Regions from separate parts of the Sphingomonas sp. CFBP 13714 genome, predicted to be linked through region 3. Evidence: riboswitches for the same ligand, from Rfam matches in the RefSeq annotation. Region 3 holds a riboswitch; each other region holds the start of a gene.

Region 1 (10,544 bases), on a different contig from region 3:
ATGATGTCGGTGACGATGCACAGCGCCGGTGCTTCTGCGTAGACCGACAGCAGCATGACCGGGTCGAGAAAGGGTTCGGCGGCATGACCGTGACGGCAGAGCAGCCGTGCGACAGCCGCGCCCAGGTCATGGTCGTCATCGACGACATAGACGGCGGCACGATCCGGCTGATTGGCGGGGAGTGTCATGGCTCGGCTCCGGGGCGCGGGAGGGATAGCGTCGCGCAGATGGTGCCGTCGGCGTGCGTGACACGCTCCACCGAGCCGCCATGGGCTTCGACGATCGCCCGCGCCACGAGCGCCCCGACGCCCATGCCGGGGCGTGCTTCCCGCCGATCGGGGCAGCGGTTCGCGACCATGACCACGACCCGGTCGTCGTTCTGATGGGCAGAGAGCGCGACACGACCGTCGCACGCCTGCACCGCATTGCGGACGAGATTGACGACAGCCTGCGCGAGTTCAATCTCCTGGCCGAAGACGACCAGGTCGGGATCGATGGGCGAAACCTCAACCACGACCCGCGCCGCCCTGGCCTCGGCACGGGTCAATGCCGTGACGGTCTCGACCAGCGCGGACAGGGGCAGGGCGCTCGGTTCGTCGACCGATCGACCGCCGAAACGGCGCAGCCGGCGGACCAGCGTGGACAGCGCCGCCGCCTTGCGGTCGATCAGCGCGGCGGTCTGGGCGATGTCCGGATCGGCGGCGACGGTGATCTCGTGCAGGTGCTTGGCCTCGATCGCCAGCGTCGAAAGCGGCTGGCTGATCTCGTGGATCACCGCCACCGACATTGCGCGCAACGTCTTCAGCCGTTCCGCCTGGAACAGCATGCGGTCGCGGCGCGACAGGTCGCTCTGGGCCCGCGCCTGCGCATCGGCGAAGCTGCCCGCGAGGTAGCCGACGACGACGATCGATGCGAGGCTCATGTGCAAGGCGAGCCGTTCGGCGACGGGCAGGTCGGTCGCGGTAAAGGGCAGGACGATCGCCGCCACGATCACGATCGCGCACCAGCCTGCGGTGCGGCCGAAACGCAAACCGATCCAGGCGACCGCGAGCAGCGCCGGGGCGGCGGGGACGCCCAGCCCGATCTCCGCCAGCAGCGTGCTCGCGGCGATCGCTGCGCCGAGGACGATGGCCGCTTCGGCCAGTCCGGCAAGCTGGCGCAGCGTCGGGCGGTGCAGTGCCCGGGGTCGGTCCTGCCCCGCATGGACCACCCAGAGCAAGGGCGGGGCGATCAGCAACACGCCGAGCAGGTCGCCGACGACAAAGCCCGTCAGCGATGCCACCGTCTGACGCAGGCCCGAGACGCCCGTCAATTCGGGACTGAACAAGGTCCAGGGCAGCGCCGCGATGGTCGCCGCGACCGGCGCGGTGACTGCGGCGAGGCCGAGCGGCATCGGCGCGACGCCGAGGCTCGACTGCGACCGCGCCGCGACGTGGCGGACCAGCCAGACGACGATGCCATAGGTCAGCGCGGGCCGGGCGACGCCGTTTGCCGCGGTCAGCCAGCCGGCCTGGCCCGGAACGATGATGCCGGCGATCGTCTGCACGATCAGTTCCGTCGCCATCACCGCCAGCGTCAGCCGCGGGCCACGGCTCCACAGCAGCGCCAGCCTGACGCCCGCGGCGGGATAGAGCAGCGAGTAGAAGCCCTGACCGCCCCAGCCTGCCGCGGCCTGGTGCGCGGCCGCGAACGCCGCTGCATAGCCGATGAGCCAGGGAAGGTCGGCCAGTCGTGGCACTGTTTTGCCGGCTACGGCACCGATCGAGAGGCGGGGCGGAGAGGGAGGCAGCGGCATTAAGGGCTGCCTAGCCGCATCCGGCGCCGATAGGCCATCGGGGAAATTCCCGGGTTTTCGGCGCGGCGGCGATGGCCATGATGATCGCGAGCCAGCCCCGGGAATGTATCGATGCCAGCCCATAGTGTCTCGCGATCGCGGAATCGTCACCGCGTAACGGGCGCAGCCGTACGATGACGGAAGGACCTGATCCGATTCACGAGGTGCGCGAGCTCTGGTACCAGGAGGATGGCAGCGTCATCGTCTACAGCCATCAGGTCGTGCCGCGGCAGTGGTGGAATCGCCTGACGCGGCCGATCGGCGTGATACTGATTCTGCTCGCCATCGCGTGGCCCGCATTGCTGCTATCCCATGGATGGACATGGCTGGGCCTGGCGTTTGCCATCGGCGACGTGTGCGTCATATTCGTCGGCCGCGATCTGATCCTGTGGGGGGCCAGGCGCTGGAGCGATCCGTAGGCAACCGCGCTTAGACGCGGAACCGGAATGTCTGCGCAGCAGGGTAGGTGCCCTGACGGGCTTGTGGCTCGCCAGGGCACATCAGGCAATGGCCGGCCCCCCGACCGGCTGGTCAGTCGCCGGGGAGGGCGGCACCGGCGACTGCGAACAGATCCGCCGCAGAGTGGCGGGACAGGTCGATCGGAAACGCCGCGCTCATCGACACGCCCGCCGGCGCGTCGTCCGCATCGAAGCCGAGCGCGCGGCAGGCCGCCACGCTTGCCTTGGTCCTGCAGGCGAGCCCGCCGCCATGTGCAAAGACGTTCAGCAGCACCCGGCGTGCGTGCGAGCGCGGCCGGATGCGCAGATCGGGAACGTCGGTATAATAGATCTCCAGCGCGCCGGGGCAGAGCCGGGCGAGATCGTCGAGCAGCGCCTCGCGCTCGTTCGGTGCGGCGGTCGGTTCGGTGCGCAGCGCTTCCTCGTCGCCGTCGGTTTCATCGTCGGCCTCGCTCTCTCCGGCCAGATCCTCGACGGCGGGTGCGGGGCGGTCGGCGAGCAGCCGGGCGAGCCGCTCCTCGAACGCGACCGGATCGACCGCTGGCGCGTCGCCGGGTTCGGTGCCGTCGTTGCAGGGCGGCATGAACGCGGCAATGAGGTCCCGCTCGATCGGCGCAAGCCAGTGCTTCTTCACCCATGCGCTCGGCCGCTGCCCGGGCTCGGGGAGAACGGACGCGGCCAGGTCGCGCGGCAATTGGAGATAGGTAAAGCCGAGGTGATCGAGCATCGTGGCCTCGTTCCCCGGCCCGAACACATCCCAATGTGCGGCTGCGAGCTGCGCCTTGGCGAAGGTGCAGCTGCCGCCCTTGCGCTGGAGAAGCGGGCTTTCATCGCCGTTCAGTGCCAGCATCGCGACGATCGTCTCGATCGGTCCGTTGGGCTCTGCGGCGGCGAGCGCATGCAGATGCTTGAGATGCCGACGGGCGAAGGTGACATAGGGCGAGCGCAGCGTCTGATAGGTGACGTGCTTCTCCCAGCGCTCGAGGACCGATCCGCCAAAGGGCCGCTCGGCCTTGCCGGCATATAGGCCGACATAGACGAGCCGGTCGTCATGGAACATGCCGTAGATGCCGGGCCCGCGCAGTGCCTCCGGCTCCCCCGCCCAGGGTGCCCGCGGCACGGCGCGCAGGTTCATCCATGCCGGCTTGCCGAGCGTGGGCGGCACGGGACGCAGGGTAAACAGCTCGGAAGCCCGGTAAAACGGCATGCGCAATGTCTCCTCATGGGGTGGCCATGCGGCTTAGGCGGACGCGCGCGCGACCGGCTATCCGGGGTTTTCCCGGGGGGCGACATCGCCGGCGGCCCGTCCCGCGGGCTGCCGGTCACGGGGCGCGCTAGAAACCGACGCGAAGCGAGACGTCGACGGCGCGGGGACGACCGAGGACCCATTGCTGATTGCTGTACGTGCTGATCGCATAGTCCCGGTCGAACAGGTTGTAGCCGTGGATGTCGACCGCGAGCCGTGGCGTCACTGCATAGGAGAGCGTTGCATCGACCATGGTGTAGCTGGGGACGCGGAAGCTGTTCGCATTGTCCGAATAGCGTCGTCCGACGTAGCGCAGCCCGGCGCGCGCCTGGAGCGCGTGCGTCGCGTTCCAGCGCAGCCAGAGATTGGCGAGCGTCTCGGGTACGTCCGGCGGGGTATTGCCATCGAAGCGCGTGCCGCCGGAGACGAAGTCGTCGAACGTCGCGTCGAGTATGCTGCCGTTCGCATCGATCCCGACACCGTAAGGCAGATCGAGCGATACCGCAGCCTCGATACCCTTGGCCGATCGCTGGCCGACCTGCTCGACCGGGCTCGTCGGGGTCAGCTGTGCCAGCAGGCGCTTCTTGACGATGCGGTAGGCGGCGAGGGTGGCGGTGCCGCGACCGTCGAGGAACACCGCCTTGGCGCCGACCTCGACCTGGTCGCCAACCGCGTTGCTGAACTGCACCTGCCCGGTCGAATAGGTCGTCAGCGTCCCCAGCGGGTCCACGCCGGTGGCATATTGCGCATAGAGCGACACCGTCGGGATCGGCTGATAAACGCTCCCCACCCGCCAGGTCAGATTGTGCAGCCGCTTGTCGAGCGCGAACGTCTCGGTACTGACGCCGCCCGGATAGTCGATCGACCAGCGGCGGATCGTGTCGCGCTCGAAGCGGACGCCACCGACGATCGAGACGTGCGTTCCGAGCTTCAGCCGGTCCTCGGCGAAGACCGCATATTCGGTCGTGCGCGTGCGATAGCGCGGTGCGATGCCTTGCGTGTCGATGATCAGACCGGGATCGAACGCGAAGGGATCGACCTCCGAAACCTGCGGGTCAGACCCGAAATTGTGGGAGTAGGTCAGTTTGATGAGGTTGACGTCGAAGCCCATGACTAGGTCGTTGCCGACGCCATCGGCGACGTCCGTCCTGAACGTCACGCTCCCCTGATCGCCCCACTGCGTCTGGTCGTGGACGATCCCGGTCATGTCGGTACGCAGGATGCCACCGGGTGTGCCGGTGTTGCCACTGCCGTTGGCGCAGACCCCGTCTGCGGCGACCCAGCAATAGGTTTCGAGATTGAGCCAGGAGCGTTTGGAGCTGAGGCGATAGGCCTGGTTGCTGACGGTGACCACATCGCTCGGCGTCCAGTCGACCTGCAGGCTGGTGCGGTTGTCCCGGTAGCGGATGACGCCGTCGCGTGTGTTGTAGTTGCGCTCCCGGATGCGGTCGTCGAGCCGACCGTCGATCAGCGGCGTACCGAAATAGCGCATCGGCTTCTGGTCGCCATAATCGTCCCGCGCGGTGACGACGAGCGTGTCGGTCGGTGCCCAGCGCAGCGTGCCCGACACGGCATGGCTGCGCGACTGGCCGCGATCGACATAGCCGTCCGATCGGCGATAGCTGCCGTCGATGCGGTAGGAGAGGCGCTCGGTGATCGGCCCCCCTGCGCCCGCCGCGAGATGGAAGCTGTCCTGCGAGCCATAGCCGATCTCCCCCTCCACATGCGTCCGCTGCGTATCGGGTTTGCGCATCAGGACATTCACTGCGCCGCCCAGCGCGCCCTGGCCGTAGAGCACCGAGGCCGGGCCGCTCAGGATGTCGATCCGCTCGACCATCCACGGATCGGTCGGGAAGGTGATCGTGCCGGCAGCCGGGAACAGCCTGATGCCGTCGATGAGCTGGAGCACGGAGCCCTGACCGCTGAACCCCCGCGCGGCGAGTGCGGTGCCGCCATTGCCGGGATTGCCCGCGTTGCTGATGCCCGGTGCGCGGCTCGTCGCGTCGATCACGGACAGGTCGCCACGCGCGCGGATCGTGGCGCCATCGATGACCGAGAGCGTCGCGGGGGTCTCGAGCGGCGTGAGGCCCAGGCGGCTGCCGGTCGCATTCGGCGTGGTGAGCGTGTCCTGGGCATGCTGTCCGACGACCAGGATGTCCTTGGTATCGGGATCCGGCACGGACTGGGCGTGGACTTGTGCTGCGAAGACAGGCGAAAGAATAGCCCCCGCGAGCGCGAGGCGAGACAATAGGAACGGCATTACGGTAATCCCCCGGGCGTCTAGCGAACCCGGCAGGGACCTCCCGCGAACGGCCGACATCCGCGCCAGCCGGACGCGATTGCGACCGGCACGCATGCCCGTGCGGTCCCCACCGCACACGTCGTCGCTCGACGGAGTACCGTGCCGCGGCCACCCCCTGGGCCAGGCAAGAGCGACCAGACGCCGGCAGGTCTCCTGGCTCACGGGTCATCACACGATGCACGGCCTTCCCAGGCCCTCATGACGAAACGTCTGGCCCAGTGGCTGCTCCTTCCTTTGCAGGAAGAAGCGAAATGCATCGCGCTCGCCGCTTACAGTTGCAGGGACAGCCTCGGCTTCAGGTGGCAAACCACCCTCACCGCGTTCCCTTTTAAGCCCCTTTCGGGGCACCGACGCGATCATGCCGCCCTGCTCGGATCGAACAGGTCAGCGGCGCCGGTCTACCCCGGTCAGGATCGTTCGGCAATCGTCCGGCGAGCACCGCGATGGCGGCTCGATCGTCCTGCTCGATTGCTGTGATCCAGAAGCTCCGTTTGGCGCGATGCGCGTCCTCGATCAGGAGGCGGGGGTGCCGCACGCTCTGTGCGGGGATGCCACGCTGATGGCATGCAGGATTAAGGGATCGAGATGAAGAACGTGAAGAGCCGTCAGGCCGTGACGGCGATGCTGCTGGCTGCGACATCGGCGGGTGCCATGATTCAGCCGGTTGCCGCGCAGACGGTGGCGCCGGCCGAGACGCAGGCGGAAACCCGCATGACGACCGCGGCGGCACCGTCCAGCGCCGGCAAGCCCGCGCTGGCGCAGGCCGGTGTGGCCGGCACCGTTGAAGCCAAGGGTGATTCAGCCAGTGCCGCCGCACCGCAGATGACCCGCGACAATGGCGCGCCGATCGGCGAGAACCGCCACTCGAAGGCGGCGGGCGACCTTGGCCCCGTCCTGCTTGAGGACACGACGCTGATCGAGAAGCTCGCACGCTTCGACCGTGAGCGCGTGCCCGAGCGCGTCGTCCATGCCCGCGGGACCGGTGCCCACGGCGTGTTCACCGCGACCGCGGACATTTCGAGCATCACCAACGCATCCTTGTTCATGCCCGGCAAGCAGACGCCGGTGTTCGTCCGCTTCTCGACCGTGATCCACCCCTCGGGCAGCCCCGAGGGCATGCGGGATCCGCGCGGCTTTGCGACCAAATTCTACACCGATCAGGGCAATTGGGATCTGGTCGGCAACAACCTGCCGATCTTCTTCATCCGCGACGCGATCCAGTTCCCGGACATGATCCACGCGCTCAAGCCCTCGCCGGTGACGAACAAGCAGGACCCCAATCGCTTCTTCGACTTCTTCTCGGCCACGCCCGAGGCGACCAACATGCTCGCGCATGTCTATTCGAACCTTGGTACGCCGGCATCCTACCGGACGATGGACGGCAACGGCGTCCATGCCTTCAAGCTGGTGAATGCCAAGGGCGAAACGGTGTTCGCCAAGTTCCGCTGGATCAGCCGCCAGGGCGTGCGCAACCTGAACGGCGCGCAGGTCGCGACCGCGACCTGGAACTACCTGACCGACGATCTCTATGGCGAGATCGGCAAGGGCAACTTCCCCGTCTGGGACCTGATGGTGCAGACGATGTCGGCGTCGGCGTTCGCCAAGCTCGACTATAATCCGTTCGACGACACCAAGGAATGGCTGGGCGTGCCGTTCCGCAAGATCGGCGAGATGACGCTCAACAAGGTGCCGACCAACTTCTTCGACTATACCGAGCAGTCGGCGTTCGCACCCGCCAACCTCGTGCCGGGGATCGAGGCGTCGCCGGACCGGATGCTGCAGGGTCGGCTGTTCTCCTATTCGGACACGCAGCGCTATCGCATCGGCGCCAACGCGATGCAGTTGCCGGTCAATCGTCCGCTCGCGAGTGTCGTCAACAATTACCAGGACGGCCAGCTCGACCATAGCAACCGCGCGTCCGACGTGAATTATTTCCCGGCGGCGACCGCGGCAAAGTCGACCGATGCCCGCTTCCGCGCCGCGCCCTATGGCATCGATGCGACCGTCGATGCGAAGCCGATCGCCAAGACCAACAACTTCGCCCAGGCGGGCGAATTCTACCGGGCGCTCAAGCCGCAGGACAAGGCGGATCTGGTGACCAACCTGGCAGGTGATCTCAATGTCGTGACGTCGGCACGGACGAAGACGATCATGGTCAGCTATTTCTACCAGGCCGACAAGGACTTCGGCACGCGCCTGGCAACTGCGGTGAACGTGCCGATCGCCGACGTGTCGCGCGCGGTGGCGGACTATCGCGCCGCCAACCCGGGCCAGGGCGCCCGCTGATCCCGGGGCAGGAGGCGCGGCATGGCGCGCGCCTCCTGCCGTGGCAGACTTCAAGGAATCGAGATCGACGATGCTGACTTATCTTGCCGCGCTGCTCGCCGCTGCTGGGCCACAGGCCGCTGCGACCGAGCGACAGACGCCTCCTGGCGTCGCGGCCTTGCCATCACCCGAGCGTCGCCAGCAGCTGCTGTTCGAGGCGGCCCGGCTCGGCCGCATGGACATGATCGATCCGCTGCTCAAGGCCGGCGCCGACATCAATGCCTATGACGAGCGCGGTTTCACGCCCGTGATCCTTGCGGCGTATAACGGACAGCTTGCTACGGTCGACGCGCTGATCGGCAAGGGCGCCGACGCCTGCCGTCCGGATCGCGACCAGGGCAACAGCGCGCAGATGGGTGTCGCGTTCAAGGGCGAGGATGCGATCGCGGCGCGGTTGCTGAAAGCAGGATGCGACGTGAACGCACGCAATCACGCCGGCCAGACCGCGCTGATGATGGCATCGCTGTTCAATCGGCGGGCGCAGGTCGACCTGTTGCTGGCGGCGGGTGCGGACCGGACGATCCAGGATGCGGCGGGGCGATCGGCCGGTTCGGTCGCGGCCGGGCAGGGCAACGCGGCGATGGCGGAACGCGTCAAGCGCTGACGCAAGTCTTCGGGCGTCCCGCGCGCCGCAGCAGGCCGTGTCGCTGCCGTTCCGCATTGACGCGGCGCGGCATCCGGGGCCATCGCGTTGGCCATGACGAAGAGCAAGGGACGCACCGGCGCACACGCGCGCGCCAATATCCAGCCTGCGCCGACAGCCGCCGAGCTCGACGCAGCCAAGCACGAGGCCGTCCAGATCGAGGGGCGGCTCGCCGGCCTCGCGGCCGGGCATCCGTCGGTGAAGATCTGGAAGGCCCGCCTCCGCGTCGCGCAGGCGGTGATTGCTCGCGCGCCGCGCGACTGAGACGCTCATAGAGGTGCGGCCGGGTCTGGATCACGGCGCACTGATAATCACCATCACACCGTCAGCTCATGTCAGTCCCGGGATTTACTCAGACAAGTGAAGCCGATAGCCTGCGCTCTAGAGACGTGGCTGGGAGAGTGACATGGGTTGGACGCGTCGCGGCGCGCTAGGCGCGGGGATCGCGCTGGGGGCGGTGCCGCCATTCGCCTTGGCGGCGGCGGGCGCACCCTCGGCAGCGACCCCCTTTCCGCTGTCGCAGGTGCGGTTGCGGCCGTCGATCTTCCTGACGTCGGTGCAGGCGAACCAGCGCTATCTGCTGTCACTCGATGCGAACCGTCTGCTGCACAATTTCCATGCCGGGGCAGGGTTGCCGACCAAGGGCGAAGTCTATGGCGGATGGGAGTCGCGCGGGATCGCCGGGCATTCGCTCGGCCATTATCTCAGCGCGCTGTCGCTGGTCTACGCGCAGACGGGGGACCAGCAATTCCGTGACCGCGCGGCCTATATCGTCGCCGAGCTCAAGGCGATCCAGCTGAAGCAGGGGGATGGCTATGCCGGCGGGACGACCGTCGAGCGCGACGGCAAGACCGTCGATGGCAAGGTCGTGTACGAGGAACTGCGCAAGCGGGAGATCCGGTCGACCGGGTTCAGCCTGAACGAAGGGTGGGTGCCGCTGTACACCTATCACAAGGTCATGGCGGGCGTGCTCGACGTGCACCGGCATGCCGGACTTGCAGAGGGTCTGGCCGTGGCGATCGGACTTGGGAGCTATCTCGGCACGATCCTGGAGGGACTGAACGACGTCCAGGTCCAGGACATCCTGCGGACCGAACATGGCGGGCTGACCGAATCCTATGCCGAGTTGTACACGCGAACCGGCAATCGCCGCTGGCTGACGCTCGCCGAACGGTTGCGGCATCACGCGATTGTCGACCCACTCGGGGACGCGCGCGACGACCTCGCGGGGCATCATGCCAACACGCAGATCCCGAAGATCGTGGGGGAGGCGCGGCTGCATGAGCTGACCGGCGATACCGATCATGCCAGGGTCGCGCGGTCGTTCTGGACGATCGTGACGCGCGACCATAGCTATGTCATCGGCGGCAATTCGGACCACGAGCATTTCGGTGAGCCGCGCAAGCTTGCCCAGCGGCTCGACCAGCAGACGTGCGAGGCGTGCAACAGCTACAACATGCTGCGCCTGACCCGGCATCTCTATGGCTGGACCGGTGATGCGCGCTATTTCGACTTTTACGAGCGCGCGCATCTCAACCACATCATGAGCCAGCAACACCCCGACACGGGGATGTTCACCTATTTCACCGCGCTGGCGCCGGGCATGGGGCGCGTGCATTCGAGCCCGACCGAGGATTTCTGGTGCTGTGTCGGGTCGGGCATGGAAAGCCATTCGAAGCATGGCGAGAGCATCTACTGGAAGCGCGGCGATGCGGTTGCGATCAACCTCTATTATG
Region 2 (10,544 bases), on a different contig from region 3:
CACCACCGCCTGCCCCGGCGGCGGCACCAAGGTCGCGGAGGGCGCCACCACGCCGATCATTCCGCCGCACTCGCCAGCGCGTTGATCGCCGCGACGGTGATCGCGCTGCCGCCCAGCCGCCCCTCGACGATCACGCACGGCACCGGCTGCGCCGCCCACAGCGCATCCTTCGATTCGACCGCACCGACGAAACCCACCGGACAGCCGATGATCGCCGCGGGCCGCGGACAATCGGGATCCTCCAGCATATTGAGCAGGTGGAACAGCGCAGTCGGGGCATTGCCGATCGCCACCACCGCACCCGCTAGATGCGGCCGCCAGAACTCCAGCGCCGCGGCCGAGCGCGTCGTCGCCATTTCTCTCGCCACCGCGACCGTCTCGGGCGTGTGCAGCGTACAGATCACCGCATTGTCCGCCGGCAGGCGCGCGCGCGTGATCCCCTCGGTCACCATCCGCGCATCGCACAGGATCGGCGCGCCCGCCCGCAACGCCGCGCGCGCAGCACGCGCGAACCCAGGCGAAAAGCGGATATCCTTGGCCAGCGCGACCAGCCCCGCAGCGTGGATCATCCGCACCGCGACCGGCTCCTCCTCGGCTTCGAACCGCGCCAGATCCGCCTCGGCACGGATCATCGCGAACGACTGGCGATAGATCGCGGCCCCGTCAGTCTCATAGGCATAGGGCATCAGGCGGCTCCGGACGGCTGGGAGAAATGGGCGATAATCTGAGCGGGTTCGAGCGCGCTGAGCAGCGGCGGCGTGCCCGCGCGCGCGCGCAGGGCAAGATCGAACCGCCCGTCGCGCCCGGTCAGCACCACGTCCGCAGGCCTCGCACGCGCGCAGCCCTTCGCGCATCCCGACACGTGCAGGCTGCCAGCGACCAACGGTGCCAGCCGCCGCGCGAGGTCGCGCGTCTCGACGCTCGACTGTGGACAGGCGGGCGCACCGACACAGGCGTCGACCCCGGCGCGCACGGCGCTGCGGTCGCGCGCGCCATGCGCCACCCCGCCTTCGAGGATCAGCATCCGCCACGGCGTCACGCGGATCGCCGTGACCGGGTCTGCGGTGATCCGGTCGCGCAACTCTACTGCCGCGATTCGCCCGAAGCCGAGCGCGACCGCCGCGCCCAGCGGATGCGCCCCGACTTCGGGCGGTGGCGCGGTGGGCGCGGGAACCAAGGTCGCGGCCCCCGGCACGGCCGCCGCATGGCGCGCCATCCGCCCCGCCGCCGCACCGCCGCTGTCGACGAACCACCGCGCCAGCGCGATCAGCGCGTCGACCGCGGTGTCGCGCGTCACGTCCACCCCCGCCGCACGCCCCTCGCCGCGCACCACCAACCTGCCGTCCACCACGCGCTCGACCCGGAAATCGGCGGGCGCGCGGGTCAGCACCGGTGCAGCGCCGGCATCGATCGCAAAGCCAACCTTGCCAGGCAGCACCGGCAGGTCGGACAGCCGCTCGCGCAACGCGGTGGCGATATGCTGCGTGTCGTCCCCATCCCGCCAGTCGGGCGCGACCAGCATCGCACCGCGCGCCTCGCGCTCCGGATCGGGATCGATCAGCCCGCCCGCCAGCAACGCCTCGACCAGCCCCCGCCAGCCCGCCTCGGTCACACCGCGCATCTGCAGATTCGCGCGACTGGTCACGTCGATCTCGCCATTTCCCCACGCCATTGCCGCATCACACAGCGCGAGTGTCTGCGCGCGCGTCAGCCGGCCGAGCGGCGGGCGGATCCGCACCAGCAGCCCGTCGCCCGCCGCCATCGGCCGCCACGCATCGGGGCACCATCCCTTGACGACGAACGCGCTCATGCCGGCAGCACGAGTTGTGCGAGGATCGAATTGCGCCGCGTCGGCCACAGCCCCGCCGTGTGCAGCGCCGCGAACCGCGCGGTCATCGCCGCCAGCGCCGCGGGGTTTGCGCTCTCCAGAAATGCACGCACCGCGTCGCGCCCCAATGTCGCATCATAATAGAGATCGATCAGCTCGGGCGACACCACCCGCGCCAGCTGCGCGAACATCGCCATATGGTCGAGCGTCGCGGCGATCTCCGCGCCCCCGCGAAACCCGTGCCGCATCATCCCCTCGACCCAGGCCGGGTTCGCCGCGCGCGCATGGACGACGCGCGCAACCTCCTCATCCAGCGACCGCGCGCGTGGCCGTTCCGGATCGCGCGCATCGAGATGATACAGCGCCGCGCTCTTACCCCCGGCAACCGCCTGCGCCGCCGCGAACCCCGCCTCGTGCGCGGCATAATCCGCGGCAAGCAGCAGGTCGGTCTCGGGCAAATCCTGGACATGGACGAACGCGTCGGCGGCGGCGACCCGGTCGCGGATCCCCGCCGGATCGAACCGCGTCGCGATGTCGTCGCCCGGCCCATCGAGCGCGTGGCTCGACGCCGCCAGCCACGCCGCACCCGCCGCCGCCCGCGCCGCCTCGCCGTACGTCTCGCCCGCATCGCCGAGCCCGAGCCCGTAGCGACCCGGCTCCGGCCCATAGACCCGCGCACCGACGGCAGTGCAGACGAACGGATTCCAGTCGCTGGGCTCGTCGCGCATCGCCAGCGCGCGCACCGCCTGCCCGAACATCTGGCCTAGTGCGGGAAACGCATCGCGGAACAGCCCTGATACGCGCAGCGTCACGTCCATCCGCGGCCGGTCGAGCCTGGCCAACGGCAGGATCTCGACCCCCGTGACGCGGTCCGACGCATGATCCCAGACCGGCTCCGCACCGAGCAAATGGAGCGCCATCGCGAACTCCTCGCCCGCGGTCCGCATCGTCGCCGACGCCCACAGGTCGACGACCAGCGCGCGCGGATAGTCGCCCTCGTCCTGCAGATGCCGGCGGACCAACTCGTCGGCCAGCCGCACGCCCTGCGCATGCGCCGCGCGCGACGGCACCGCGCGCGCGTCGGTCGCGTACAGGTTGCGCCCGGTCGGCAGGACGTCGCTGCGTCCGCGCCACGGGGAGCCCGACGGCCCCGCCGCGATCCGCCTGCCCCGCAACGCGTTCAGCAGCCCGTCGCGCTCGGCCTCGCCCTGTTCGCCGCGACCATAGACGTGCAGCCCGTCGCCGAACTGGCTCTCCTTCACGTCGCACACGAACGTGTCGATCCGGGTGATCGCCTCCGCCTGGCTCGTCGACTCGTCGAGCCGCAGCGTCGCCGCCAGCCCGGTCGCGCGCGCCTCGTCGGCGATGTCGCGCTGCAGCCGGTCGCGGCGCGCGGGGTCGAGCCCGTCGGCGGTCGAAAACTCGTCGAGCAACGATTCGAGCCGCCCCAGCCCCGCGCCGCTGCGCGTCGTCGCGGCCGGCGGCGGGACATGGCCGATCGTCACCGCGCCGATACGCCGCCGTGCCTGTGCCGCCTCGCCCGGATCGTTGACGATGAACGGATAGAGCACCGGCATCGCCCCGGTCAGCGCCTCGGGCCAGCATTCTCCCGACAGCGCGACCGCCTTGCCCGGCAGCCATTCGAGCGTCCCGTGCGCGCCGACATGGATCAGCGCATCACTCCCCCGCGCGTGCAGCCACAGATAGAAGGCGACATAGGCATGACGGGGACAGCGCGACAGGTCGTGATACTCCCCGACCCGCGCCGCGCTGCGCCCGCGTTCGGGCTGGAGCGCGATCACCACGCCCCCCCGCTCGACGCCCGCGAACTCGAACGCGCCGTCGATACAGGCCGGATCGTCCTCGGGCGCGCCCCAGCTTTCCTCGAGCGCATCGCGCAACACGGCCGGCAAGCCCCCAAGCGCCGCACGATACGCCGCGACCGGCCACGCGATCCGCCCCGTCGCCAGCGCCTCGGCCAGCGCTTGCGGCGCCGCGCCGCCGGTCGCATAGCCCGCCGCCGCCAGATCCTCGACGATCGCGTCCGCGGACGCCAGCGCGTCGAGCCCGACCGCATGCGCCATCTGATAGTCCTTGCCCGGATAGGTCGACAGCACGACCGCGGGCCGCTGTTCCGAGACCGGCCGCTCCGCCAGACGCACCCACGCGATGACGCGCGCGACGATCGCCGCGATCCGCTCGGGCTCGGCCCGGTGCTCGCGCCGCACATAGCCGAGAGCGTCGTCGCGGACGCCGTCCTCCTTGAAGCTTGCGACGCCCGCGAACAGGCGTCCGTCGACTTCGGGCAGGACGACGTGCATCGCCAGGTCGGCGGGGGACAACCCGCGCGTCGACCCCGCCCAGGCGGCACGATCCGACGTCGCCAGCGCGACCTGGAACACCGGCACCCCCGCCCCGTCGAGCGGCGATGTGTCGTCCGCGCCGCGGCCCGAAAAGGCAGTCGCGTTGACGATCGCCGCCGGGGCGAGCGCGACGACCCAGCGCCTGAGCCACCCCGCGACGCCCGGCGCCTTCAGCGACGGCGCGAACAGCCCGACGACGTCGAACCCCGCCGCACCCAGCCCGGTATGCAGCGCCTCGATCGGGTCGAGGTCGGCAGCGGTCAGGTAGGAGCGGTAGAAGATCAGCAGGATTCGCGGCCGCGTCGCGGTCATCGCGAACGCCGCGGGGCACGTCACCCCGTCGCGCGGCTGCCAGCCACCGACCTCGGGAACCGTCTTCACCCCCGCGACCGGCCCGGCATAAAGCCCCGCCGCCAGCGCCATCTGCGCCAGCGCCGCCTGCGCCGCTACCGCGCCGCCGTCGTCGCACAGCGCGGCGAGCCGGCGCAGCGTCGACACCGGCACTGTCGACGCCGCATCGAGCCGCGCATCGCTGCGCCCGTCCGCGGGCAGCACCGCCAGCGCGATCCCCCGCGCCCGTGCCAGCGCCTCGACCTGCTGCAACCCATAGGACCAGTAGGACCGTCCGCCGATCAGCCGGATCACGATCCCCTTCGCCCCCGTGCCTGCGCCACCGTCCAGCGTCCGCTCGACATAGGTATCGACCGACAGCGGGTGGGTGAGCGCGGACAGGTTGGCGAGCCTGAGCGACGGCAGCGGGCTCCCCCCCGCCGCCGCGCGCCGCCACCCGGCCGCGAACGCGCCGAGATCCCCGTCAGAAAAGGACAGGACGACAAGGTCCGCCGGGCTCTGCGCGAGGTCCTGCGGGATCGCACTTTCCTCCAGCGCGTGGCTTTCGCGGAAGACGACGTGCATCGCCGTCAGCCCTGAAGCGCGGCCCGGATCCTTGCGGGGTCGATCCGGTCATGCTCGGCGATCACCACCAGCCGAGTCTGTCGCGCCTCGTCGGCACGCCACGGCCGGTCATATTGCGTCCGCACCCGCGCACCGACCGCCTGCACCAGCAGCCGCATCGGCTTGCCCGTCACCGCGGCATAGCCCTTCACGCGCAGGATGTCGGCGTCGCGCGCCAGCGTCTCGATCCGCGCGGCGAGCGCCGCCGGGTCCGCGATCTCGCCGAGGTCGACGATCATGCTGTCGAAATCGTCATGCTCGTGATCGTCCGCGCCATCATGGTGCGACGGTCGCGCGGCGATGTCGTCCTCCGCCGCCGCGTTCAGCCCGAGCACGACGCGCGGATCGATCACCCCGTCGGTCAGCGCGATCACCGGCAACGCACGCGCGGATTCCGCCGCGATCACCGCGCGCGCCGCAGCCACCCCCGCCTCGCCCGCCAGATCCGCCTTGGTCAGCAGCACCAGATCCGCACAGGCGAGCTGGTCCTCGAACACCTCGGCGAGCGGCGTCTCGTGATCGACGCTCGGATCGGCGCGGCGCTGCGCCTCGATCGCGGCGAGGTCGGGCGCGAACCGTCCCGCGGCGACCGCTTCCGCATCGGCCAGCGCGATCACCCCGTCGACCGTGATCCGCGACCGGATCGCGGGCCAGTCGAACGCTTTCAGCAAGGGCTTGGGCAGGGCGAGCCCCGACGTCTCGATCAGGATATGGTCGGGCCGCGGGTCGAGCGCGAGCAAAGTCTCGACGGTCGGGATGAAATCGTCAGCGACGGTGCAGCAGATGCAGCCATTGGCGAGCTCGACGACATTCTCGGCCGGGCAATCGGGGATCGCGCACCCCTTCAAGATGTCGCCGTCGATGCCGAGCGTGCCGAATTCGTTGACGATCACCGCGAGCCGCCGGCCACCGGCATTCCGGATCAGGTGGCTGATCAGCGTGGTCTTGCCCGCGCCGAGGAATCCGGTGACGATGGTAACGGGAATCTTGGCCAGGGTCGGCTGGGGGTCGGTCATGCGATACTCTCCGGGCGTTGGAACGACAGCCACGGACGGACGCACGCCCGCAGCCACACGCGCGCACGACCTGACGGCCGCACGCGTTCGTCGCTCAGACGGAGTACCGTGCCGCGACCATCCCCTGGATCAAGGCAAGAGCGACCATGACGCTGGCAGGTCTCCTGGCTCGCGGGTCGAAGCTCGATGCACGCCTTCCCAGGTCCCGTGACCCAGTGGCTGCCCCCGCATCGGGGGCCTGTGCGTCTCGCTCACCGCTTACAGTTGCAGGGACAGCCGCGGCATTGGGAGGCAAAGCTCCCGCACCGCATTCCCATTCAAGCCCCGAAGGGCACCGGCGCGATCTGTCGAGGTTCGGTAGAACCAAACCTCGAGGTTGGGTTTAGAGGAGTTTGGCGACTGTGCCAATGCACCTGACCTCCGTCATCCCGACGAAAGTCAGGACCCAGAGCCACGCGTAATGCGCTGCCTGGCCCTGGGTCCCGGGTCGAGCCCAGGATGACGACGCAGCTCGTTACCCCCGAACCACCTCGATCTCGTCGAACCGCTTCCACCGGTAGATCGCAAAACTCAGCACCCAGCATGCCACGAACAGCGCGATGATCGCAAAGCCCAGCCCGTTGAAATTCTCGCCCAGCGCCGAGGCAACGTCCCACACGCCCCCGCTGAGGCCCAGCTTCGACGCCAGCAGCGCGAGCGTTTCGATCCCGCCGATCGCGATCGCGACGATCGCCGAGATCAGCGTGATCGTGATGTTGTAATAGAGCTTGCGGATCGGCTTCACGAACGCCCATTCATACGCGCCGAGCATCACCACCCCGTCGGCACTGTCGACCAGTGCCATGCCGGTCGCGAACAGCACGGGCAGCACCAGCACCGTGCCGATCGACAGCCCGTCCGCGGCCTGGCTCGCCGACAGGCCGAGGATCGCGACTTCGGTGGCGGTGTCGAACCCCAGCCCGAACAGGAAGCCGAGCGGCGCCATGTGCCAGCTGCGCGTGACCAGCCGGAACATCGGCCGGAACAGCCGCGCGAGCAGCCCGCGATTGCCGAGGAGCAGGTCGAGATCCTCCTCGACATAGCGCCCCCCGCCGCGGACATGGCCGAAGGTCCGCCACACCGATCGCAGGATGATCAGGTTCATCGCCGCGATCGTGAACAGGAACAGCGCGGAGATCAGTGTCGCGATCACCCCGCCCGCCTGCTTGAACGCCTCGAACTGCGCCAGCGCACTCGCGGTCAGCGCGATCGCGACCGCGGCGATCAGGACGATCCCCGAATGGCCGACCGCGAACCAGAAGCCGACCCCGATCGGCCGCTGCCCGTCCTGCATCAGCTTGCGCGTCACGTTGTCGATCGCCGCGATATGATCGGCGTCGACCGCATGGCGCAGCCCCAGCCCCCAGGCCAGCATCGCGGTACCCAGCATCAGCGGTTGCGCCTGGAACAGCGCGAACGCCCATCCCCAGGCGGCGATGTTGGCCGCCACCAGCATCGCGAACATCCAGCCGATCCGGTGTCGCGTCGAACGACCGGCGGTCCGCCCGGTCATGATCTTGGTCATTGGCACATCCCCGGCGTCCGACGAGGACGGGGGCCTGCCGCGAACGACCGGGACGCGCGCCGACCGGACGCCCTGAGCGGCCGGCATGCGTCGCCGATGCGGCCCCCGCCGCATGGTCGTCGCTCAGACGGCGTTCACCGTGCCTCGGCCACCCCCTGGACCGGGACAAGAGCGACCAGACGCCGGCAGGTCTCCTGGCTCACGGGTCAAGGCTCGACGCACACCTTCCCAGGCCATCGGCCCAGTGGCTGCCCCCGTCGCAGGGGGCGCGTGCGTGTCGCTCGCCGCTTACAGTTGCAGGGACAGCCGCGGTCTTGGGGCAAACCCCGCACCGCATTCCCATTCAAGCCCCGAGGGGCACCGACGCGATCTGTGCGGATCCGGCTTGCGTCGGACCTGCGCCACAGGGCTAGCGCGTTTTGCCTGCGCTGACGACAGGATTTGCGCGCGACGCAACGCAGGGCATGTCGTCCCATCTCACCGCAACGTCTGCCTTACCTCGTACGTTGATCGCGTAACCGACCGGTGTCCTGCCGGTCGCGGCGTTGCCCGCTTTCCGCCCCGCGGCAATCGTGCGAGCAGCGCAGACCTTCATCGCCCCGCTGAACGGAGCCCGCATGCGCCCTCTCGTCCCCGTCGCCGAAGCCCAGTCCCGCCTCTTCGCCATGGCATCGCGCGTGCCGGCCGAAACCGTGCCGCTGCGCTCGGCGATGGGTCGCTGGGCGGCGGAGGCCATTCTAGCCCGCCGCACCCAGCCCGCGACCGACCTTTCGGCGATGGACGGCTATGCGATCCGCTACGCAGATCTGCCCGGGCCGTGGACGGTCATCGGCGAGAGCGCGGCCGGCCGCCCCTTCACCGGTTCAGTCGGCGCGGGACAGGCGACGCGCATCTTCACCGGCGCGGCGATGCCGCCCGGCGCCGATACCGTCCTTGTCCAGGAAGAGGCCGCACGCGACGGCGACCGGCTGATGCTCGACGGCGAAGGCCCCGCCTTCGAGGGACGCAACACACGCCGCAAGGGGCTCGACTTCGCGACCGGCACCCGGCTGATCGCGGCCGGCGATCGGCTGACGCCCGCGCGCATCGCGGTCGCTGCGACCGGCGGACACGGCACGCTGTCGGTCGGCCGCCGGCTGCGCGTCGCGGTCGCCGCAACGGGTGACGAGCTCGTTCCGCCCGGCTCGACGAACGATCCCGTCCCGCTGCCGGAATCGAACGGCATCATGCTCGCCGCGATGCTTGCCGATCTGCCCGTCGACATTATCGATCTCGGAATCCTCCCCGACCGGCTCGACACGCTGCGTGACGCCTTTGCCGGGGTCGATGCCGATCTGCTCGTGACCACGGGGGGCGCGTCGGTCGGCGATCACGACCTCGTCCGCCCCGCGATCGAGGCGGCCGGCGGGGCAATCGACTTCTGGCGGATCGCCCTGCGCCCGGGCAAGCCGATGATGGCGGGCACGCTTGGCCGGACAATGCTGCTCGGCCTGCCGGGCAATCCCGTCTCCGCCTTCGTCACCGCGATCCTGTTCGTCCGCCCCGTCGTCGCGCACATGCTCGGCGCGCGCGATCCCTTGCCGCAGACGACGCACGCGCTGCTCGGCGAGGATCTTCCGCCCAACCAGTCGCGGACCGACTATATGCGCGCCGAACTGCGCGACGGTCGCGCCTATGCCTCGACCATCCAGGACAGCTCGATGCTGCTGACGCTCGCCCGCTCGTCCTGCCTGATCGTCCGCGACGGCGACGCGCCGGCGGCAAGGGCGGGCGACTCGGCGGAAATCCTCGTCATCGCGTGACGTCACCGCTTGACGAAGCTGCAAGTGTTCCATAGAAGTTCCTCGTCTGTTCCGGACGGAGAACCGTTATGCTCACGCGCAAGCAGCACGAGCTTGTCTGCTTCATCAACGACCGCCTTGCCGAGACGGGCGTGTCGCCCTCGTTCGAGGAGATGAAGGACGCGCTCGAACTGAAATCGAAATCGGGCGTACACCGCCTGATCAGCGCGCTCGAGGAGCGCAACTTCATCCGGCGTCTGCCCAACCGGGCGCGCGCGCTCGAAGTGCTGCGGATGCCCGAGCGTCCCGAGGCTGCAATCGCGCAGACGACGACGAAGTCAGGGTCGAAGGCGGCGGCGGCGGCATCTGCCGACACCGTATCGGTACCGAACACGGCCAGCGCCACGCCCGCGTCGCCAGCCCGCATCGCGGCGAACGACGTCGTCGAGATCCCGCTGCACGGCCGGATCGCCGCCGGCGTCCCGATCGAAGCCTTTGAAGGCAGTTCGATGCTGGCCGTTCCGGCCGCATTGCTCGGCACCGGCGAGCATTATGCGCTGGAGGTTTCGGGGGACTCGATGGTGGAAGCCGGCATCCTCGACGGCGATTATGCGCTGATCCGCCGTACCGAGATCGCCCGCGACGGCGAAATCGTGGTCGCGCTGATCGAGGACAGCGAAGCGACGCTGAAATATTTCCGCCGCGAAGGCGCAATGGTCCGGCTCGACCCGGCCAACCGCGCCTATGACCCCCAGCGTTATGCGCCCGCACAGGTCCGGGTTCAGGGCAAGCTGTCGGGTATCCTGCGCCGCTACGACTGACGAATGCCGGGTGGCGCTGGCGGTCGTCACCGCCACGCAACCGGCAGTGGCGTTCGTGACCAACGGCCCCAGGCACCATCGTCCGCGTTTCGGAATTGCGGCCCTCCCAATCGGAGGCCCCACCTTCGCAGGATCATGACCCGACATACCCAGTCGCGACCTATCGCTCTGACCACCCCCGAGCCGGCACCCGAAACCGGACCGACGCCGCCCCCCC
Region 3 (10,544 bases):
CGCCTTCAGATAGGTATAGGCGAGGTCGAAGCGCAGCTGCGGAATTGGCTGGGCTGTAGCAAACACCTCGACGCCATGCTGCGTCGATCGCGTATTGCGGTTGCCGGGCGTCGCGACGAAGTCGGGGGCAGGATAGGTGGTAAAGATCTCGTTCGTCAGCCGACTGTCGAAATAGGTCGCGCCGATCGTCGCACGATCCCCCCCGAAAGCCTGTTCGACCCCGGCTTCCCACCCCTTTGACTTTTCGGGCTTGAGGTTCGGATTGCCGATGTAACGACCGTCGGAATAGCCGAAGAGATCGAAGTAGCCGGGGTTCTTCACGCCGGTACCGTAGGCACCGCGCACCCGCGTTCCGGTCGCAAAACGATAGCTCGCCTGCGCGCGGTAGGTGGTGGTGTCGTCGAACCGGTTATTCTCGTCGCGCCGCACCGATCCGCCGATCGCTAGCGCGTCGTCGATCACGACGTCATACTGTCCGACGATCCCGACATTGTCGGTGTGCCGCCGCCCTGTGAAGACGAACTCCGAAGGGACCGGACTAAGCGTCTGAAATTCCTCACGCTCGACATCGACTGCGGCGGTCAGCCGATGCCGGATGCGATCGGTGCCGAACCGGAAGGCGCTTTCGAACGATCCCTTGTACCGGCGTCCCTTGTTGCCGAAGCTCAAGGCATCGTCGACCAGCGCCCGGCGTGTCGTATCGGCAAACTGGCCGCTGAGCGCATTCGTCCAGCGGCCATCCGCCAGCGCGAGTTCGGCGCGAACCAGCCCGTAATATGCCTCGACCGTGCTGCGCGCGCCTGGCGTATCGACGATCGTGCCGAACTGCGGGCCGCTCAATGCCGTGTCGTTGCTGTCGGCATCGGTATAGCTGTAGCGCCCGACGCCCGTGACCTTCAGCGTGTCGGTCGGCGACCAGCTGAGCTTGCCCGTCGCGCCGACGCTCTTCGCGCCGATGTCGCGCGATCCGCCCCGTGCGGTCGGCGTGCCGTCGGTGAGGTAGGTCGAGCTCGATAGCGCGTAATCGAGATTGCCCGCTACGCCCGCGACCCGGGCGCCTCCCGAAAACGTGCCGAACGATCCCCCTTCGGCCCGTAGTGATACGCCCGGGGCCTCCGCGCCGCTCAGCGTGAGATACTGGATGACGCCGCCGATCGCGTCGGACCCGTACAGCGCCGATTGCTGGCCGCGCAGCACCTCGACCCGTGCCGCCTCGTCGGCAATCAGCGTGCCGAAGTCATATTCGCCCTGATAGGGATCGGACACTTCGATCCCGTCGATCAGCACGAGCACGTGATTGCCCTCCGATCCGCGGATTCGGACCTGCGTCGTCCCCCCGACCGCGCCGGTCCGGCTGACCGCCAGTCCGGGAACGTCGCGCAGCACGTCGGACACGATCCGGGTCTGCCGCTGGTCGAGCGTGGCGGCGTCGAGCACCGTCACCGACGCCCCGAGCTGATCGGCGGGAACCGCGTCCCCCGATCGCGATGCGGTGATCACCAGCTCGGCGCCGCCCCCTGCCGCCTCGCCCGTCGCCGCAGTAACCGGATCAGGCTCGGCCGCGGCCGGCGATGCAAAGGCCGTGGCGGTGGCGAGCGCCACAAGCGAAACGAAAATTCTGGTCATGAAACGATACCCCCGGCGTCACGAGCGACCGGCCGGGGCCTGCCGTCCGATGCTACGGACAGCCGGCGCAACGCTTGGGGTGTACGCCGAACCGCACCCGCCACGCGCACCGATGCGGCCCCCGCCGCATGGTTCGTCGCTCAGACGGAGTACCGTGCCGCAGTCATCCCCTGGACCATGGCAAGAGCGACCGAGCGCCGGCAGGTCTCCTGGCTCGCGGGTCGACGCCCGGTACGCGACCTTCCCGGGCCCTGCGCTTGCGCTCAGGCCTAGTGGTCGTCCCCTCGTGACGAAGGAACATGCGCACCGCACTCACCGCTTACAGTTGCAGGGACAGCCGCGGCATGAGGAGGATCGCCTCCCGCACCGCATTCCCTTTGAAGCCCCGAGGGGCACCGACGCAATCTGCGACCCCGGCCTTCACCGGTCTCGCAGGGCGACGGTAGCGCAGAAATTTCCTGCCGCCAATGGGCCTAGAGCCGCGCGAGGATCGCCCGCGCCTGACGTAAGTGCGGCGCATCGATCATCCGCCCATCAAGCTGCAGCGCGCCCACCTCGGGAGCCGCTGCAAACGCAGCGACGACGGCGTGCGCATGTGCAACGGTCGCCGCATCCGGCGTGAACGCGGCGTTGATCGTGGCGACTTGCGACGGATGAATCGCCATCATGCCGGTAAAGCCGTCACGGCTGCCGCGCGCGGCATAGGCTGCCAGCCCGTCAATGTCCGCGATTGCAGGATAGACCGTCTCGATCGCCGCGACGTCCGCCGCATGCGCGCCGAACAGCAGCAGCGATCGGACGAGCTTATAGGGCTCGGTATAGGACCCGTCGTCCTCCCGACTGGTCGCCGCGCCGATCGCCGCGGGCAGGTCTTCGGCGCCCCAGGTCAGGCCGCATAACCGGCCGTTGACCCGCGCATATTCGCCCAGTGTGAAGATCGCGGCGGGCACTTCGGTCGCGATCGGCAGGATCGGCGGACAGTCATCGCCATAAGCCTCGACCAGCGCGAGGACGGTCGCGGGTCCGGTCGCCTTGGGCAGCATGATCGCATCGGCGCCCCTCGCCGCAGCGATATCGTCGTCCAGCCACCCCGAGTCGACGGGATTGATCCGGACCATCCGCACGACGTCGGTGTGGTCCTGCAACGCGGCCCGGACCGCCTCGCGGGCAACAGCCTTGCGGGAGAGCGAGACCGAATCCTCCAGATCGAGGATGATGGCATCGGCCCCGCTCGCTGCGGCCTTCGCAAAACGCTCGGGCCGGTCTGCGGGCACGAATAGCAGCGAGCGCAACCTCATGCCGACGTCCGCAGCAGCAGCGCCGAGCGAAGGCACTGACAGACGATCTCGTCACGCTGGTTGATCAGCTGGTGCATGAATGTGACGATCCCGGCGTTCGGGCGCGACCGGCTGGGCTTGAGCTCGGCGACCTCGGTCTCGGCGCGCATCGTGTCGCCGATAAAGACGGGTTTTGGATGCACGAGCTTGTCGTAACCGAGATTGGCGACGAGCGTCCCGAGCGTCGTGTCCCCCACCGACAGGCCGACCATCAGCGCGAAGGTGAAGGTGCCGTTGACGAGGATCTGGCCGAATTCGCTCGCCTTCGCCGCCTCCGCATCGAGGTGCAGCGGCTGCGGATTGTGCGTCATCGTCGAAAACAGGAGGTTGTCCGTCTCCGTGACAGTGCGGCGGATCTCATGGACGATCCGGTCGCCGATCGCCCATTGGTCGAAATAGCGGCCGGCCATCAATCATCCTTCTCGATACGTGCGAGCACCATGCCATCGCTCACCTGCCCGCCGTCGATCGCGGTCAGTTCGGCAACCGTCCCGTCGAATGGCGCGACGAGCGAATGCTCCATCTTCATCGCCTCAAGCGTCACGAGCTTCTGCCCCTTTGCGACACGGTCCCCGATAGCCACGTCGACCGCGATGATGCGTCCCGGCATTGGTGACAAGATCGCGCCATCCGCTGCCGCCCCCAGCGCCGCGCCAGACGCACGCCAGGGCCGCAACTGCCAGGTCTGCCCGGCATCGGAAACGAGGGTGGCATCGACCGGTGCATCGACGCCGCGACCGTCGAGATCGATCGTCACCGCGTCGTCGTCGAGCAGGAACCGCGCGGCCTTCAAAGGGGCCGCGTTGAGACGAAAACCCGCCATCGGCTCGGCGCGTACGACCGTGCGCGCGGCGTCGATCAGTGCTTCCTCGCTGGGCTGCGCCGGGGGCATCAGCGCCGCCCCCTCGCGCGCAATCAGCCCGGTATCTAGCGTTGCGGCGACGAAATCCGGGTGATCGAGTGCCTGAACGAGAAACCCCGCATTCGACCGGACCGGCCAGACGACCGCCTTGTCCAGCGCCTCCGCCAACGTCTCGCGCGCGGCTTCACGCGTGTCGCCCCAGGCAATCACCTTGGCGATCATCGGGTCGTAATAGGGCGAAATGTCCGCCCCCTGTTCGACACCCGTATCGACCCGCGTCGCATCACCCAGATCGAACGCCTCGAGCCGCCCGATCGACGGCAGGAACCCCTTGGCGGGATCCTCCGCATAGAGCCGCGCCTCGATCGCCCAGCCGCGGATAGCAAGATCATGCTGCTGCAGCGGCAACGCCTCGCCGCTGGCAATCCGCAGCTGCCACTCGACAAGGTCCTGTCCCGTGATTTCCTCGGTGACGGGATGCTCGACCTGCAACCGGGTGTTCATTTCCATGAACCAGATCCGATCGGCGCGCACGCCTTCGCTCGCATCGGCGATGAACTCGATCGTACCCGCGCCGACATAGTTCACGGCCTGTGCCGCGCGCACCGCCGCCGCGCAGATCGCCGCGCGCGTCGCATCATCCATGCCGGGGGCCGGGGCCTCCTCGATCACCTTCTGATGCCGGCGCTGCAACGAACAGTCGCGTTCGAACAAATGGACGACGTTGCCTTGCCGATCGCCGAACACCTGCACCTCGATATGCCGCGGCGAGAGGATATATTTCTCGATCAGCACGTCGGTATTGCCGAACGACGCAGAGGCTTCGCGCTGGCACGACGCGAGCGCGTCGGCAAAGTCGGCGGACGCATCGACGCGGCGCATACCCTTGCCGCCGCCGCCCGCAACGGCCTTGATCAGGACGGGGTAGCCGATGGCATCCGCCTCGCGCTGGAGCCGATCAGGCGACTGGTCTTCCCCCAGATAGCCCGGTGTCACCGGGACGCCGGCCGCCATCATCCGCTGCTTTGCGGTATCCTTCAGCCCCATCGCGCGGATGCTGTCGGGATCGGGGCCAACCCACAGGATCCCTGCGTCGAGCACCGCCTGCGCGAAGTCCGCATTCTCGGACAGGAACCCGTACCCCGGATGGATGGCCTCAGCGCCGGTTGCGCGCGCGGCGGCGATGATCCGTTCTCCGACCAGATAGCTCTCGCGCGCCGGGCTCGCACCGATATGCACCGCCTCGTCCGCGTGCCGGACATGCAGCGCGCCCGCATCGGCATCGGAATAGACCGCGATCGTGCGGATTCCCAACGCCCGAGCTGTGCGTATGATTCGGCAGGCGATCTCGCCGCGATTGGCGATGAGCAGTGATTCGATCATTGCGCGGGGCATCCGGTGGTCCGCTTGGACCAAGTGATGTTGAGGATCTTCCACCGGCCCGCTTCGCGCACCATGTCGAAATGGTCGATCCCGCAATGCGCGATCCGGCCGTCGATGGTGAAGACATAGGGCGACCATACCATCGCGATATCGCCATCGATATCCACGGCGGGATCCGTCAGGCGTTCCGCATATCGCTCCGGTCCGGGCTTCAGACCGGAGGCGAAGTCGGACCAGGCGGTCCGGCGGATGATGCGCGTGCCGTCGGCCTTTTCTTCCACGGCCGTAGCACCCCCATCGGGGCGCACCTGGGCGAGCAGTGCCTGGCCATCGCGGGCGGCCAACGCGGCGAACATCGCGTCGATCGGCACCATGACGCCGGCCTCCTCAGTCACCACGGCTGGCGGCAGGCCGGTGCCCTTGACGATCGGCTGGACCGGCGTGACCTGACCCGCGGCTAGCAGAAACGATAGCAGGATCATCGGCTTACATCCTGAACACACCGAACGCGGGGCGTTCGGCGATGGGAGCGTTGAGCGTCGCGGCGAGCGCGAGGCCGAGCACGTCGCGGGTCTGCGCGGGATCGATGATCCCGTCGTCCCACAGCCGCGCCGTCGCGTACCAGGGATTCCCCTCGTCCTCATATTTCTGACGAACCGGCGCCTTGAACGCTTCGGCCTCCTCCGCCGTCCAGTCGTCCGCGTCGCGGTGAACGGTGGCGAGGACAGAGGCCGCCTGTTCGCCGCCCATCACGCTGATCCGGCTGTTCGGCCAGCTGAACAGGAAACGTGGCGAATAGGCGCGTCCGCACATGCCGTAATTGCCGGCGCCGAAACTGCCGCCGATCAGCACCGTGATCTTCGGCACGGTCGCGGTCGCGACTGCCGTCACGAGCTTTGCACCATGTTTGGCAATGCCTTCCGCCTCATACTTCCCGCCGACCATGAAACCCGAGATGTTCTGGAGGAACAGCAGCGGTACCTTGCGCTGGCAGGCGAGCTCGATGAAATGCGCCCCCTTCTGAGCGCTTTCGCTGAACAGGACGCCGTTGTTGGCAAGGATCGCGACGGGGATCCCGTGGATATGCGCGAACCCGCACACCAGCGACGTACCATAAAGCGCCTTGAACGCATGGAATTCGCTGCCATCGACCAGCCGTGCGATCACTTCGTGCACGTCATACGGTGCCCGGACGTCGGACGGCACGACACCGTAAAGCCCCTCGGCGTCGTATTTCGGAGGGCGCGCCGGTTGCTGGTTCACCGTGACAGGGACCTGTGGCGGCAAGGTCGAGACGATGTCGCGAACGATCGTCAGCGCGTGGTCGTCCGACTCCGCGACATGATCGACGACGCCAGACCTGCGCCCATGCGTATCCGCACCGCCGAGGTCCTCCGCAGAAATTACCTCGCCCGTCGCCGCCTTGACCAGCGGCGGCCCAGCAAGGAAGATCGTGCCCTGCCCGCGGACGATGATCGTCTCGTCGGACATGGCCGGGACATAGGCGCCGCCCGCGGTGCAGCTTCCCATCACGCAGGCAATCTGCGGAATCCCCAGCGCCGACATCTGCGCCTGGTTGTAGAAAATCCGGCCGAAATGCTCGCGATCGGGAAACACCTCCGCCTGATGGGGCAGGTTCGCCCCGCCACTATCTACGAGATAGATGCACGGCAGGCGATTTTCCTGTGCGATTTCCTGCGCTCGCAGGTGTTTCTTGACAGTCAGCGGGAAATAGGTCCCCCCCTTCACCGTCGCATCATTGCACAGGATCATGCACTGGCGCCCGGCCACGCGGCCGATCCCCGCAATTACCCCTGCGCCGGGCACCGCGTCGTCATACAGGCCATTGGCGACGAGCTGGCCGATCTCGAGAAACGGCGAACCCGGATCGAGCAAGCGCTCGACCCGGTCGCGAGGAAGCAGCTTGCCACGTGCAACGTGCCGGTCGCGCGACCGGGCGTCCCCGCCGAGCGCGACGCGCGCAACGTCGTCGCGCAGGCGCTGGGCGAGTGCACGGTTGTGCGCTGCATTCGCCTGGAACGTCTCGGCGTCGACCGACAGCTTCGTATCGAGGACGGGACCGCTCACCGCTCACCCCGCCCCGATGTAAGCCGCGCGCTCATTGCATCACCTTGGGCGCGGCACCGATCAGTTCGCGTCCGATCAGCATCCGGCGGATCTCGTTCGTTCCCGCGCCGATGTCGAGCAGCTTGGCGTCGCGCATGAAGCGCTCGACCGGCCAGTCCTTGGTATACCCCGCGCCACCCAGGGCCTGGATCGATTCCAGCGAGACCTTCACCGCGCTCTCGCTCGCCAGCAGGATCGCGCCCGCCGCGTCGAACCGCGTCGTCTTGCCCGCATCGCACGACCGCGCGACGGCATAGACATAGGCGCGCGCGGAACTCAACGCGACATACATGTCGGCGACCTTGGCCTGGATCAGCTGGAATTGCCCGATCGCGGTCCCGAACTGCCTGCGTTCACGGACATAGGGGATGACCACGTCGAGACAGGCCTGCATGATGCCGAGCTGAATGCCCGCGAGCACCGCGCGCTCATAGTCGAGGCCCGACATCAGCACGCCGACGCCGCCATTCTCCGGTCCCATCACCGCGTCGAACGGCACGTGGCAATCGGTGAAGACGAGCTCGGCAGTCGGGGAGCCCCGCATGCCCATCTTGTCGATCTTCTGCCCGATCGCGAAACCCGGCATGCCCTTCTCGATCAGGAAGGCGGTGATCCCCTTCGATCCCTCGCCCGTCTTCGCATAGACGACGAGCGTATCCGCATAGGCCGCGTTGGTGATCCAGAACTTGGTGCCGTTCAGGACATAGCCGCTCTCGGTCTTCACCGCCTTCAGCTTCATCGACACGACGTCGGAACCCGCCCCGGCCTCGGACATCGCGAGGCTTCCGACATGCTCGCCCGACACCAGCTTGGGCAGATATTTCGCCTTTTGCTCGGCATTGCCCCAGCGGCGGATCTGATTGACGCACAGATTGGAATGCGCGCCATAGCTCAAGCCGATCGACGCCGATGCGCGCGATACTTCCTCGACCGCGACAACATGCTCGAGATAGCCGAGCCCGAGCCCGCCATACTCTTCCTCGACGGTGATGCCGTGCAGCCCCAGCTCGCCCATCGCCGGCCAGAGCTCGCGGGGAAACCAATCCTCCGCATCGATCTTAGCCGCCAACGGAGCGATCTTCTCCTTCGCAAAACGCTGCGTCGTCTCGCGGATCATGTCCGCGGCTTCGCCCAGCGCGAAGTCGAAATCTGGCGTCACGAAACTCTCCTTATCATTCTATCCCCGTGGCTTGCCGGGCTATTCTCATTATCGTTCGCGCGTGGCGCTCAGCGGGGGTCAGGGACCGCGGCTGTCGCACCAAGCGTCGTGATCACGCCGTCTACGACCGTGATCGGCCAGACCGCAAGCGCTTGCCCCATGCAGGGACCGCCGACGCAGCGGCCATCGTCGATCCTGAACAGTGCGGAATGCCACCCACAGACGATCAGGTCGCCATTCGGGCTCAGATAGTCGTCGAGGGTGCGCGCCAGTGGCAGTCCAGCGTGCGGGCAGCGGTCGACATAGCCGACGACCCCGTCACCGCGCCGAACCGCAAAACCGTGGAACCGCCCCGCGCGCATCTGCACGACATAGCCTCGCGACTGGCCGGGTGCGATCGCCTCGATCGACCCGAGCGCGATACCGGCCGGCGTGGCGAACAGCCGCGCCGATGACGGCGCATCGCTCACGACACTGTCGTCGCCCCGCTGGCCCTGCATGTCCGTCACGATGTCGTCACGCGTCGACCGTGATCACCCCACGCCGGATCTGGTCTAGTTCGATCGATTCGTACAGCGCCTGGAAGTTGCCGTTGCCGAACCCCTCATTGCCCTTGCGCTGGATGACCTCGAAAAAGATCGGCCCGAACAGCGGCTCGGTGAAGATCTGAAGCAGCAGCCCCTCCTCACCGACATTGCCGTCGAGCAGGATCCGGTTACGCCGCAGCCGCTCGAGATCTTCGCCATGGTTCGGCACACGCTTGTCGACCAGTTCGTAATAGGTCTCGATCGTGTCCTGCAACCGGACGCCGCGAGCCCGCAGTTTCTCGACGGTCGTGTAGATATCGTCGGTGGTCAGCGCGAGATGCTGGATGCCTTCGCCGTTGTAATCTCGGATGAACTCCTCGATCTGGCTGTGATCGTCCTGGCTCTCGTTCAGCGGAATCCGGATCGCGCGATCGGGCGCGATCATCGCCTGGCTGAACAGGCCCGTCGCCTTGCCCTTGATGTCGAAATATTTCTGCTCTTCGAACCCGAAAATCTGGCCGTAAAAATTTGACCAGGTCCGCATCTGGCCGCGCTTTACGTTGTGCGTGAGATGGTCGAGCAGATCGAGACCGACCGAATTCTCCGCCTCGGCCTCCGCCGCACCCGGGATCTGATCCCAGGCATCGTACAGGCTGCCAGCGCCGCCATGACGGTCGACAAGATAGAGCAACGATCCGCCGATCCCCTCCAGCGCGTAGCTCTCGTCGCCCAGCGCGCCGCGCGACGCATCGGCCGCCTTCGCGCCGCGTGCCAGCGCAGCGTCGAAGGCCGCCTTGGCGTCCGCAACACGGAACGCCATGCCGTTCGCCGAAGGACCATGGTCAGCGCGGAACGTCGCGGCCTGCCCCGTCGGCTCGGCGTTTAGCAAGAGGTTGATGCGACCCTGTTTGTACCGGGTCACTGCCTTGGTCGGATGCCGGGACGCGGGCACGAAACCCAATTGCTCGAACTGTTTGCCCATCGCCGCCGGATCGGGCGATGTGAACTCGCAGAACTCGAAACCATCCAACCCCATCGGGTTGACGTCCATATGCTCCATGATGCGACAGCCTCTCACAGCTTTATAGTATCGTTGGATACCAACTGCGCGTTTGCGCAGATCGTGTCAACTGATACTATCCCGTGCCATGACCGCTTCATCCGACCGCCCACTGCTGCTCGACGACTTCATCCCATTCCGGCTGTCGTTCACGTCGAACCTCGTCAGCGACACGATCGCGCGCAGCTATGAATCGCTGTTCGGTCTCTCGATCCCCGAATGGCGGCTGGTCGCCGTCATCGCCGAAACCGGCGGCATCACCCAGGCGGAAATCGGTCATCGTACGCGCATGGACAAGGTTACGGTAAGCCGCGCGGCCATCGCGCTGGTCGAGCGCGGCCTTCTCGAACGGCGCGCCAATGCCAGCGACCGTCGCTCGCACCTGTTGATGCTCAGCGATGCCGGGCGCACGCTTTACGCTGCGGTCGCACCCAAGGCACGCGATCTGGAGGCGCGGATCTTT

What was found. A riboswitch is a leader RNA that binds a small molecule or an ion and turns the genes downstream of it on or off. The one in region 3 is predicted to bind cobalamin.
Region 1: linked by a shared signal. The riboswitch ahead of IFT54_RS11565 (TonB-dependent receptor) and the one ahead of IFT54_RS09160 (TonB-dependent receptor plug domain-containing protein) in region 3 are both predicted to bind cobalamin.
Region 2: linked by a shared signal. The riboswitch ahead of cobW (cobalamin biosynthesis protein CobW) and the one ahead of IFT54_RS09160 (TonB-dependent receptor plug domain-containing protein) in region 3 are both predicted to bind cobalamin.

The regions. Positions count from the first base shown of each region.
Region 1 covers NZ_JACYVG010000004.1:284,515-295,058, reverse strand. The annotation lists gene IFT54_RS11585 (response regulator transcription factor) at 1-188, opposite strand, end outside; gene IFT54_RS11580 (ATP-binding protein) at 185-1,738, opposite strand; gene IFT54_RS11575 (hypothetical protein) at 1,969-2,253, shown strand; gene IFT54_RS11570 (hypothetical protein) at 2,366-3,499, opposite strand; gene IFT54_RS11565 (TonB-dependent receptor) at 3,627-5,717, opposite strand; cobalamin riboswitch at 5,967-6,207, opposite strand; gene IFT54_RS11560 (catalase) at 6,426-8,126, shown strand; gene IFT54_RS11555 (ankyrin repeat domain-containing protein) at 8,197-8,769, shown strand; gene IFT54_RS11550 (hypothetical protein) at 8,863-9,072, shown strand; gene IFT54_RS11545 (glycoside hydrolase family 127 protein) at 9,215-10,544, shown strand, end outside.
Region 2 covers NZ_JACYVG010000006.1:203,891-214,434, forward strand. The annotation lists gene cobI (precorrin-2 C(20)-methyltransferase) at 1-3, opposite strand, end outside; gene IFT54_RS15040 (precorrin-8X methylmutase) at 57-686, opposite strand; gene IFT54_RS15045 (cobalamin biosynthesis protein CobG) at 686-1,810, opposite strand; gene cobN (cobaltochelatase subunit CobN) at 1,807-5,106, opposite strand; gene cobW (cobalamin biosynthesis protein CobW) at 5,112-6,161, opposite strand; cobalamin riboswitch at 6,299-6,515, opposite strand; gene IFT54_RS15060 (HoxN/HupN/NixA family nickel/cobalt transporter) at 6,676-7,713, opposite strand; cobalamin riboswitch at 7,893-8,105, opposite strand; gene IFT54_RS15065 (molybdopterin molybdotransferase MoeA) at 8,343-9,527, shown strand; gene lexA (transcriptional repressor LexA) at 9,596-10,327, shown strand; gene IFT54_RS15075 (ComEC/Rec2 family competence protein) at 10,354-10,544, opposite strand, start outside.
Region 3 covers NZ_JACYVG010000003.1:287,119-297,662, forward strand. The annotation lists gene IFT54_RS09160 (TonB-dependent receptor plug domain-containing protein) at 1-1,626, opposite strand, end outside; cobalamin riboswitch at 1,809-2,041, opposite strand; gene IFT54_RS09165 (HpcH/HpaI aldolase/citrate lyase family protein) at 2,100-2,924, opposite strand; gene IFT54_RS09170 (MaoC family dehydratase) at 2,921-3,373, opposite strand; gene IFT54_RS09175 (acetyl/propionyl/methylcrotonyl-CoA carboxylase subunit alpha) at 3,373-5,208, opposite strand; gene IFT54_RS09180 (hypothetical protein) at 5,205-5,690, opposite strand; gene IFT54_RS09185 (carboxyl transferase domain-containing protein) at 5,695-7,296, opposite strand; gene IFT54_RS09190 (isovaleryl-CoA dehydrogenase) at 7,328-8,494, opposite strand; gene IFT54_RS09195 (Rieske (2Fe-2S) protein) at 8,563-8,994, opposite strand; gene hppD (4-hydroxyphenylpyruvate dioxygenase) at 9,011-10,081, opposite strand; gene IFT54_RS09205 (MarR family winged helix-turn-helix transcriptional regulator) at 10,170-10,544, shown strand, end outside.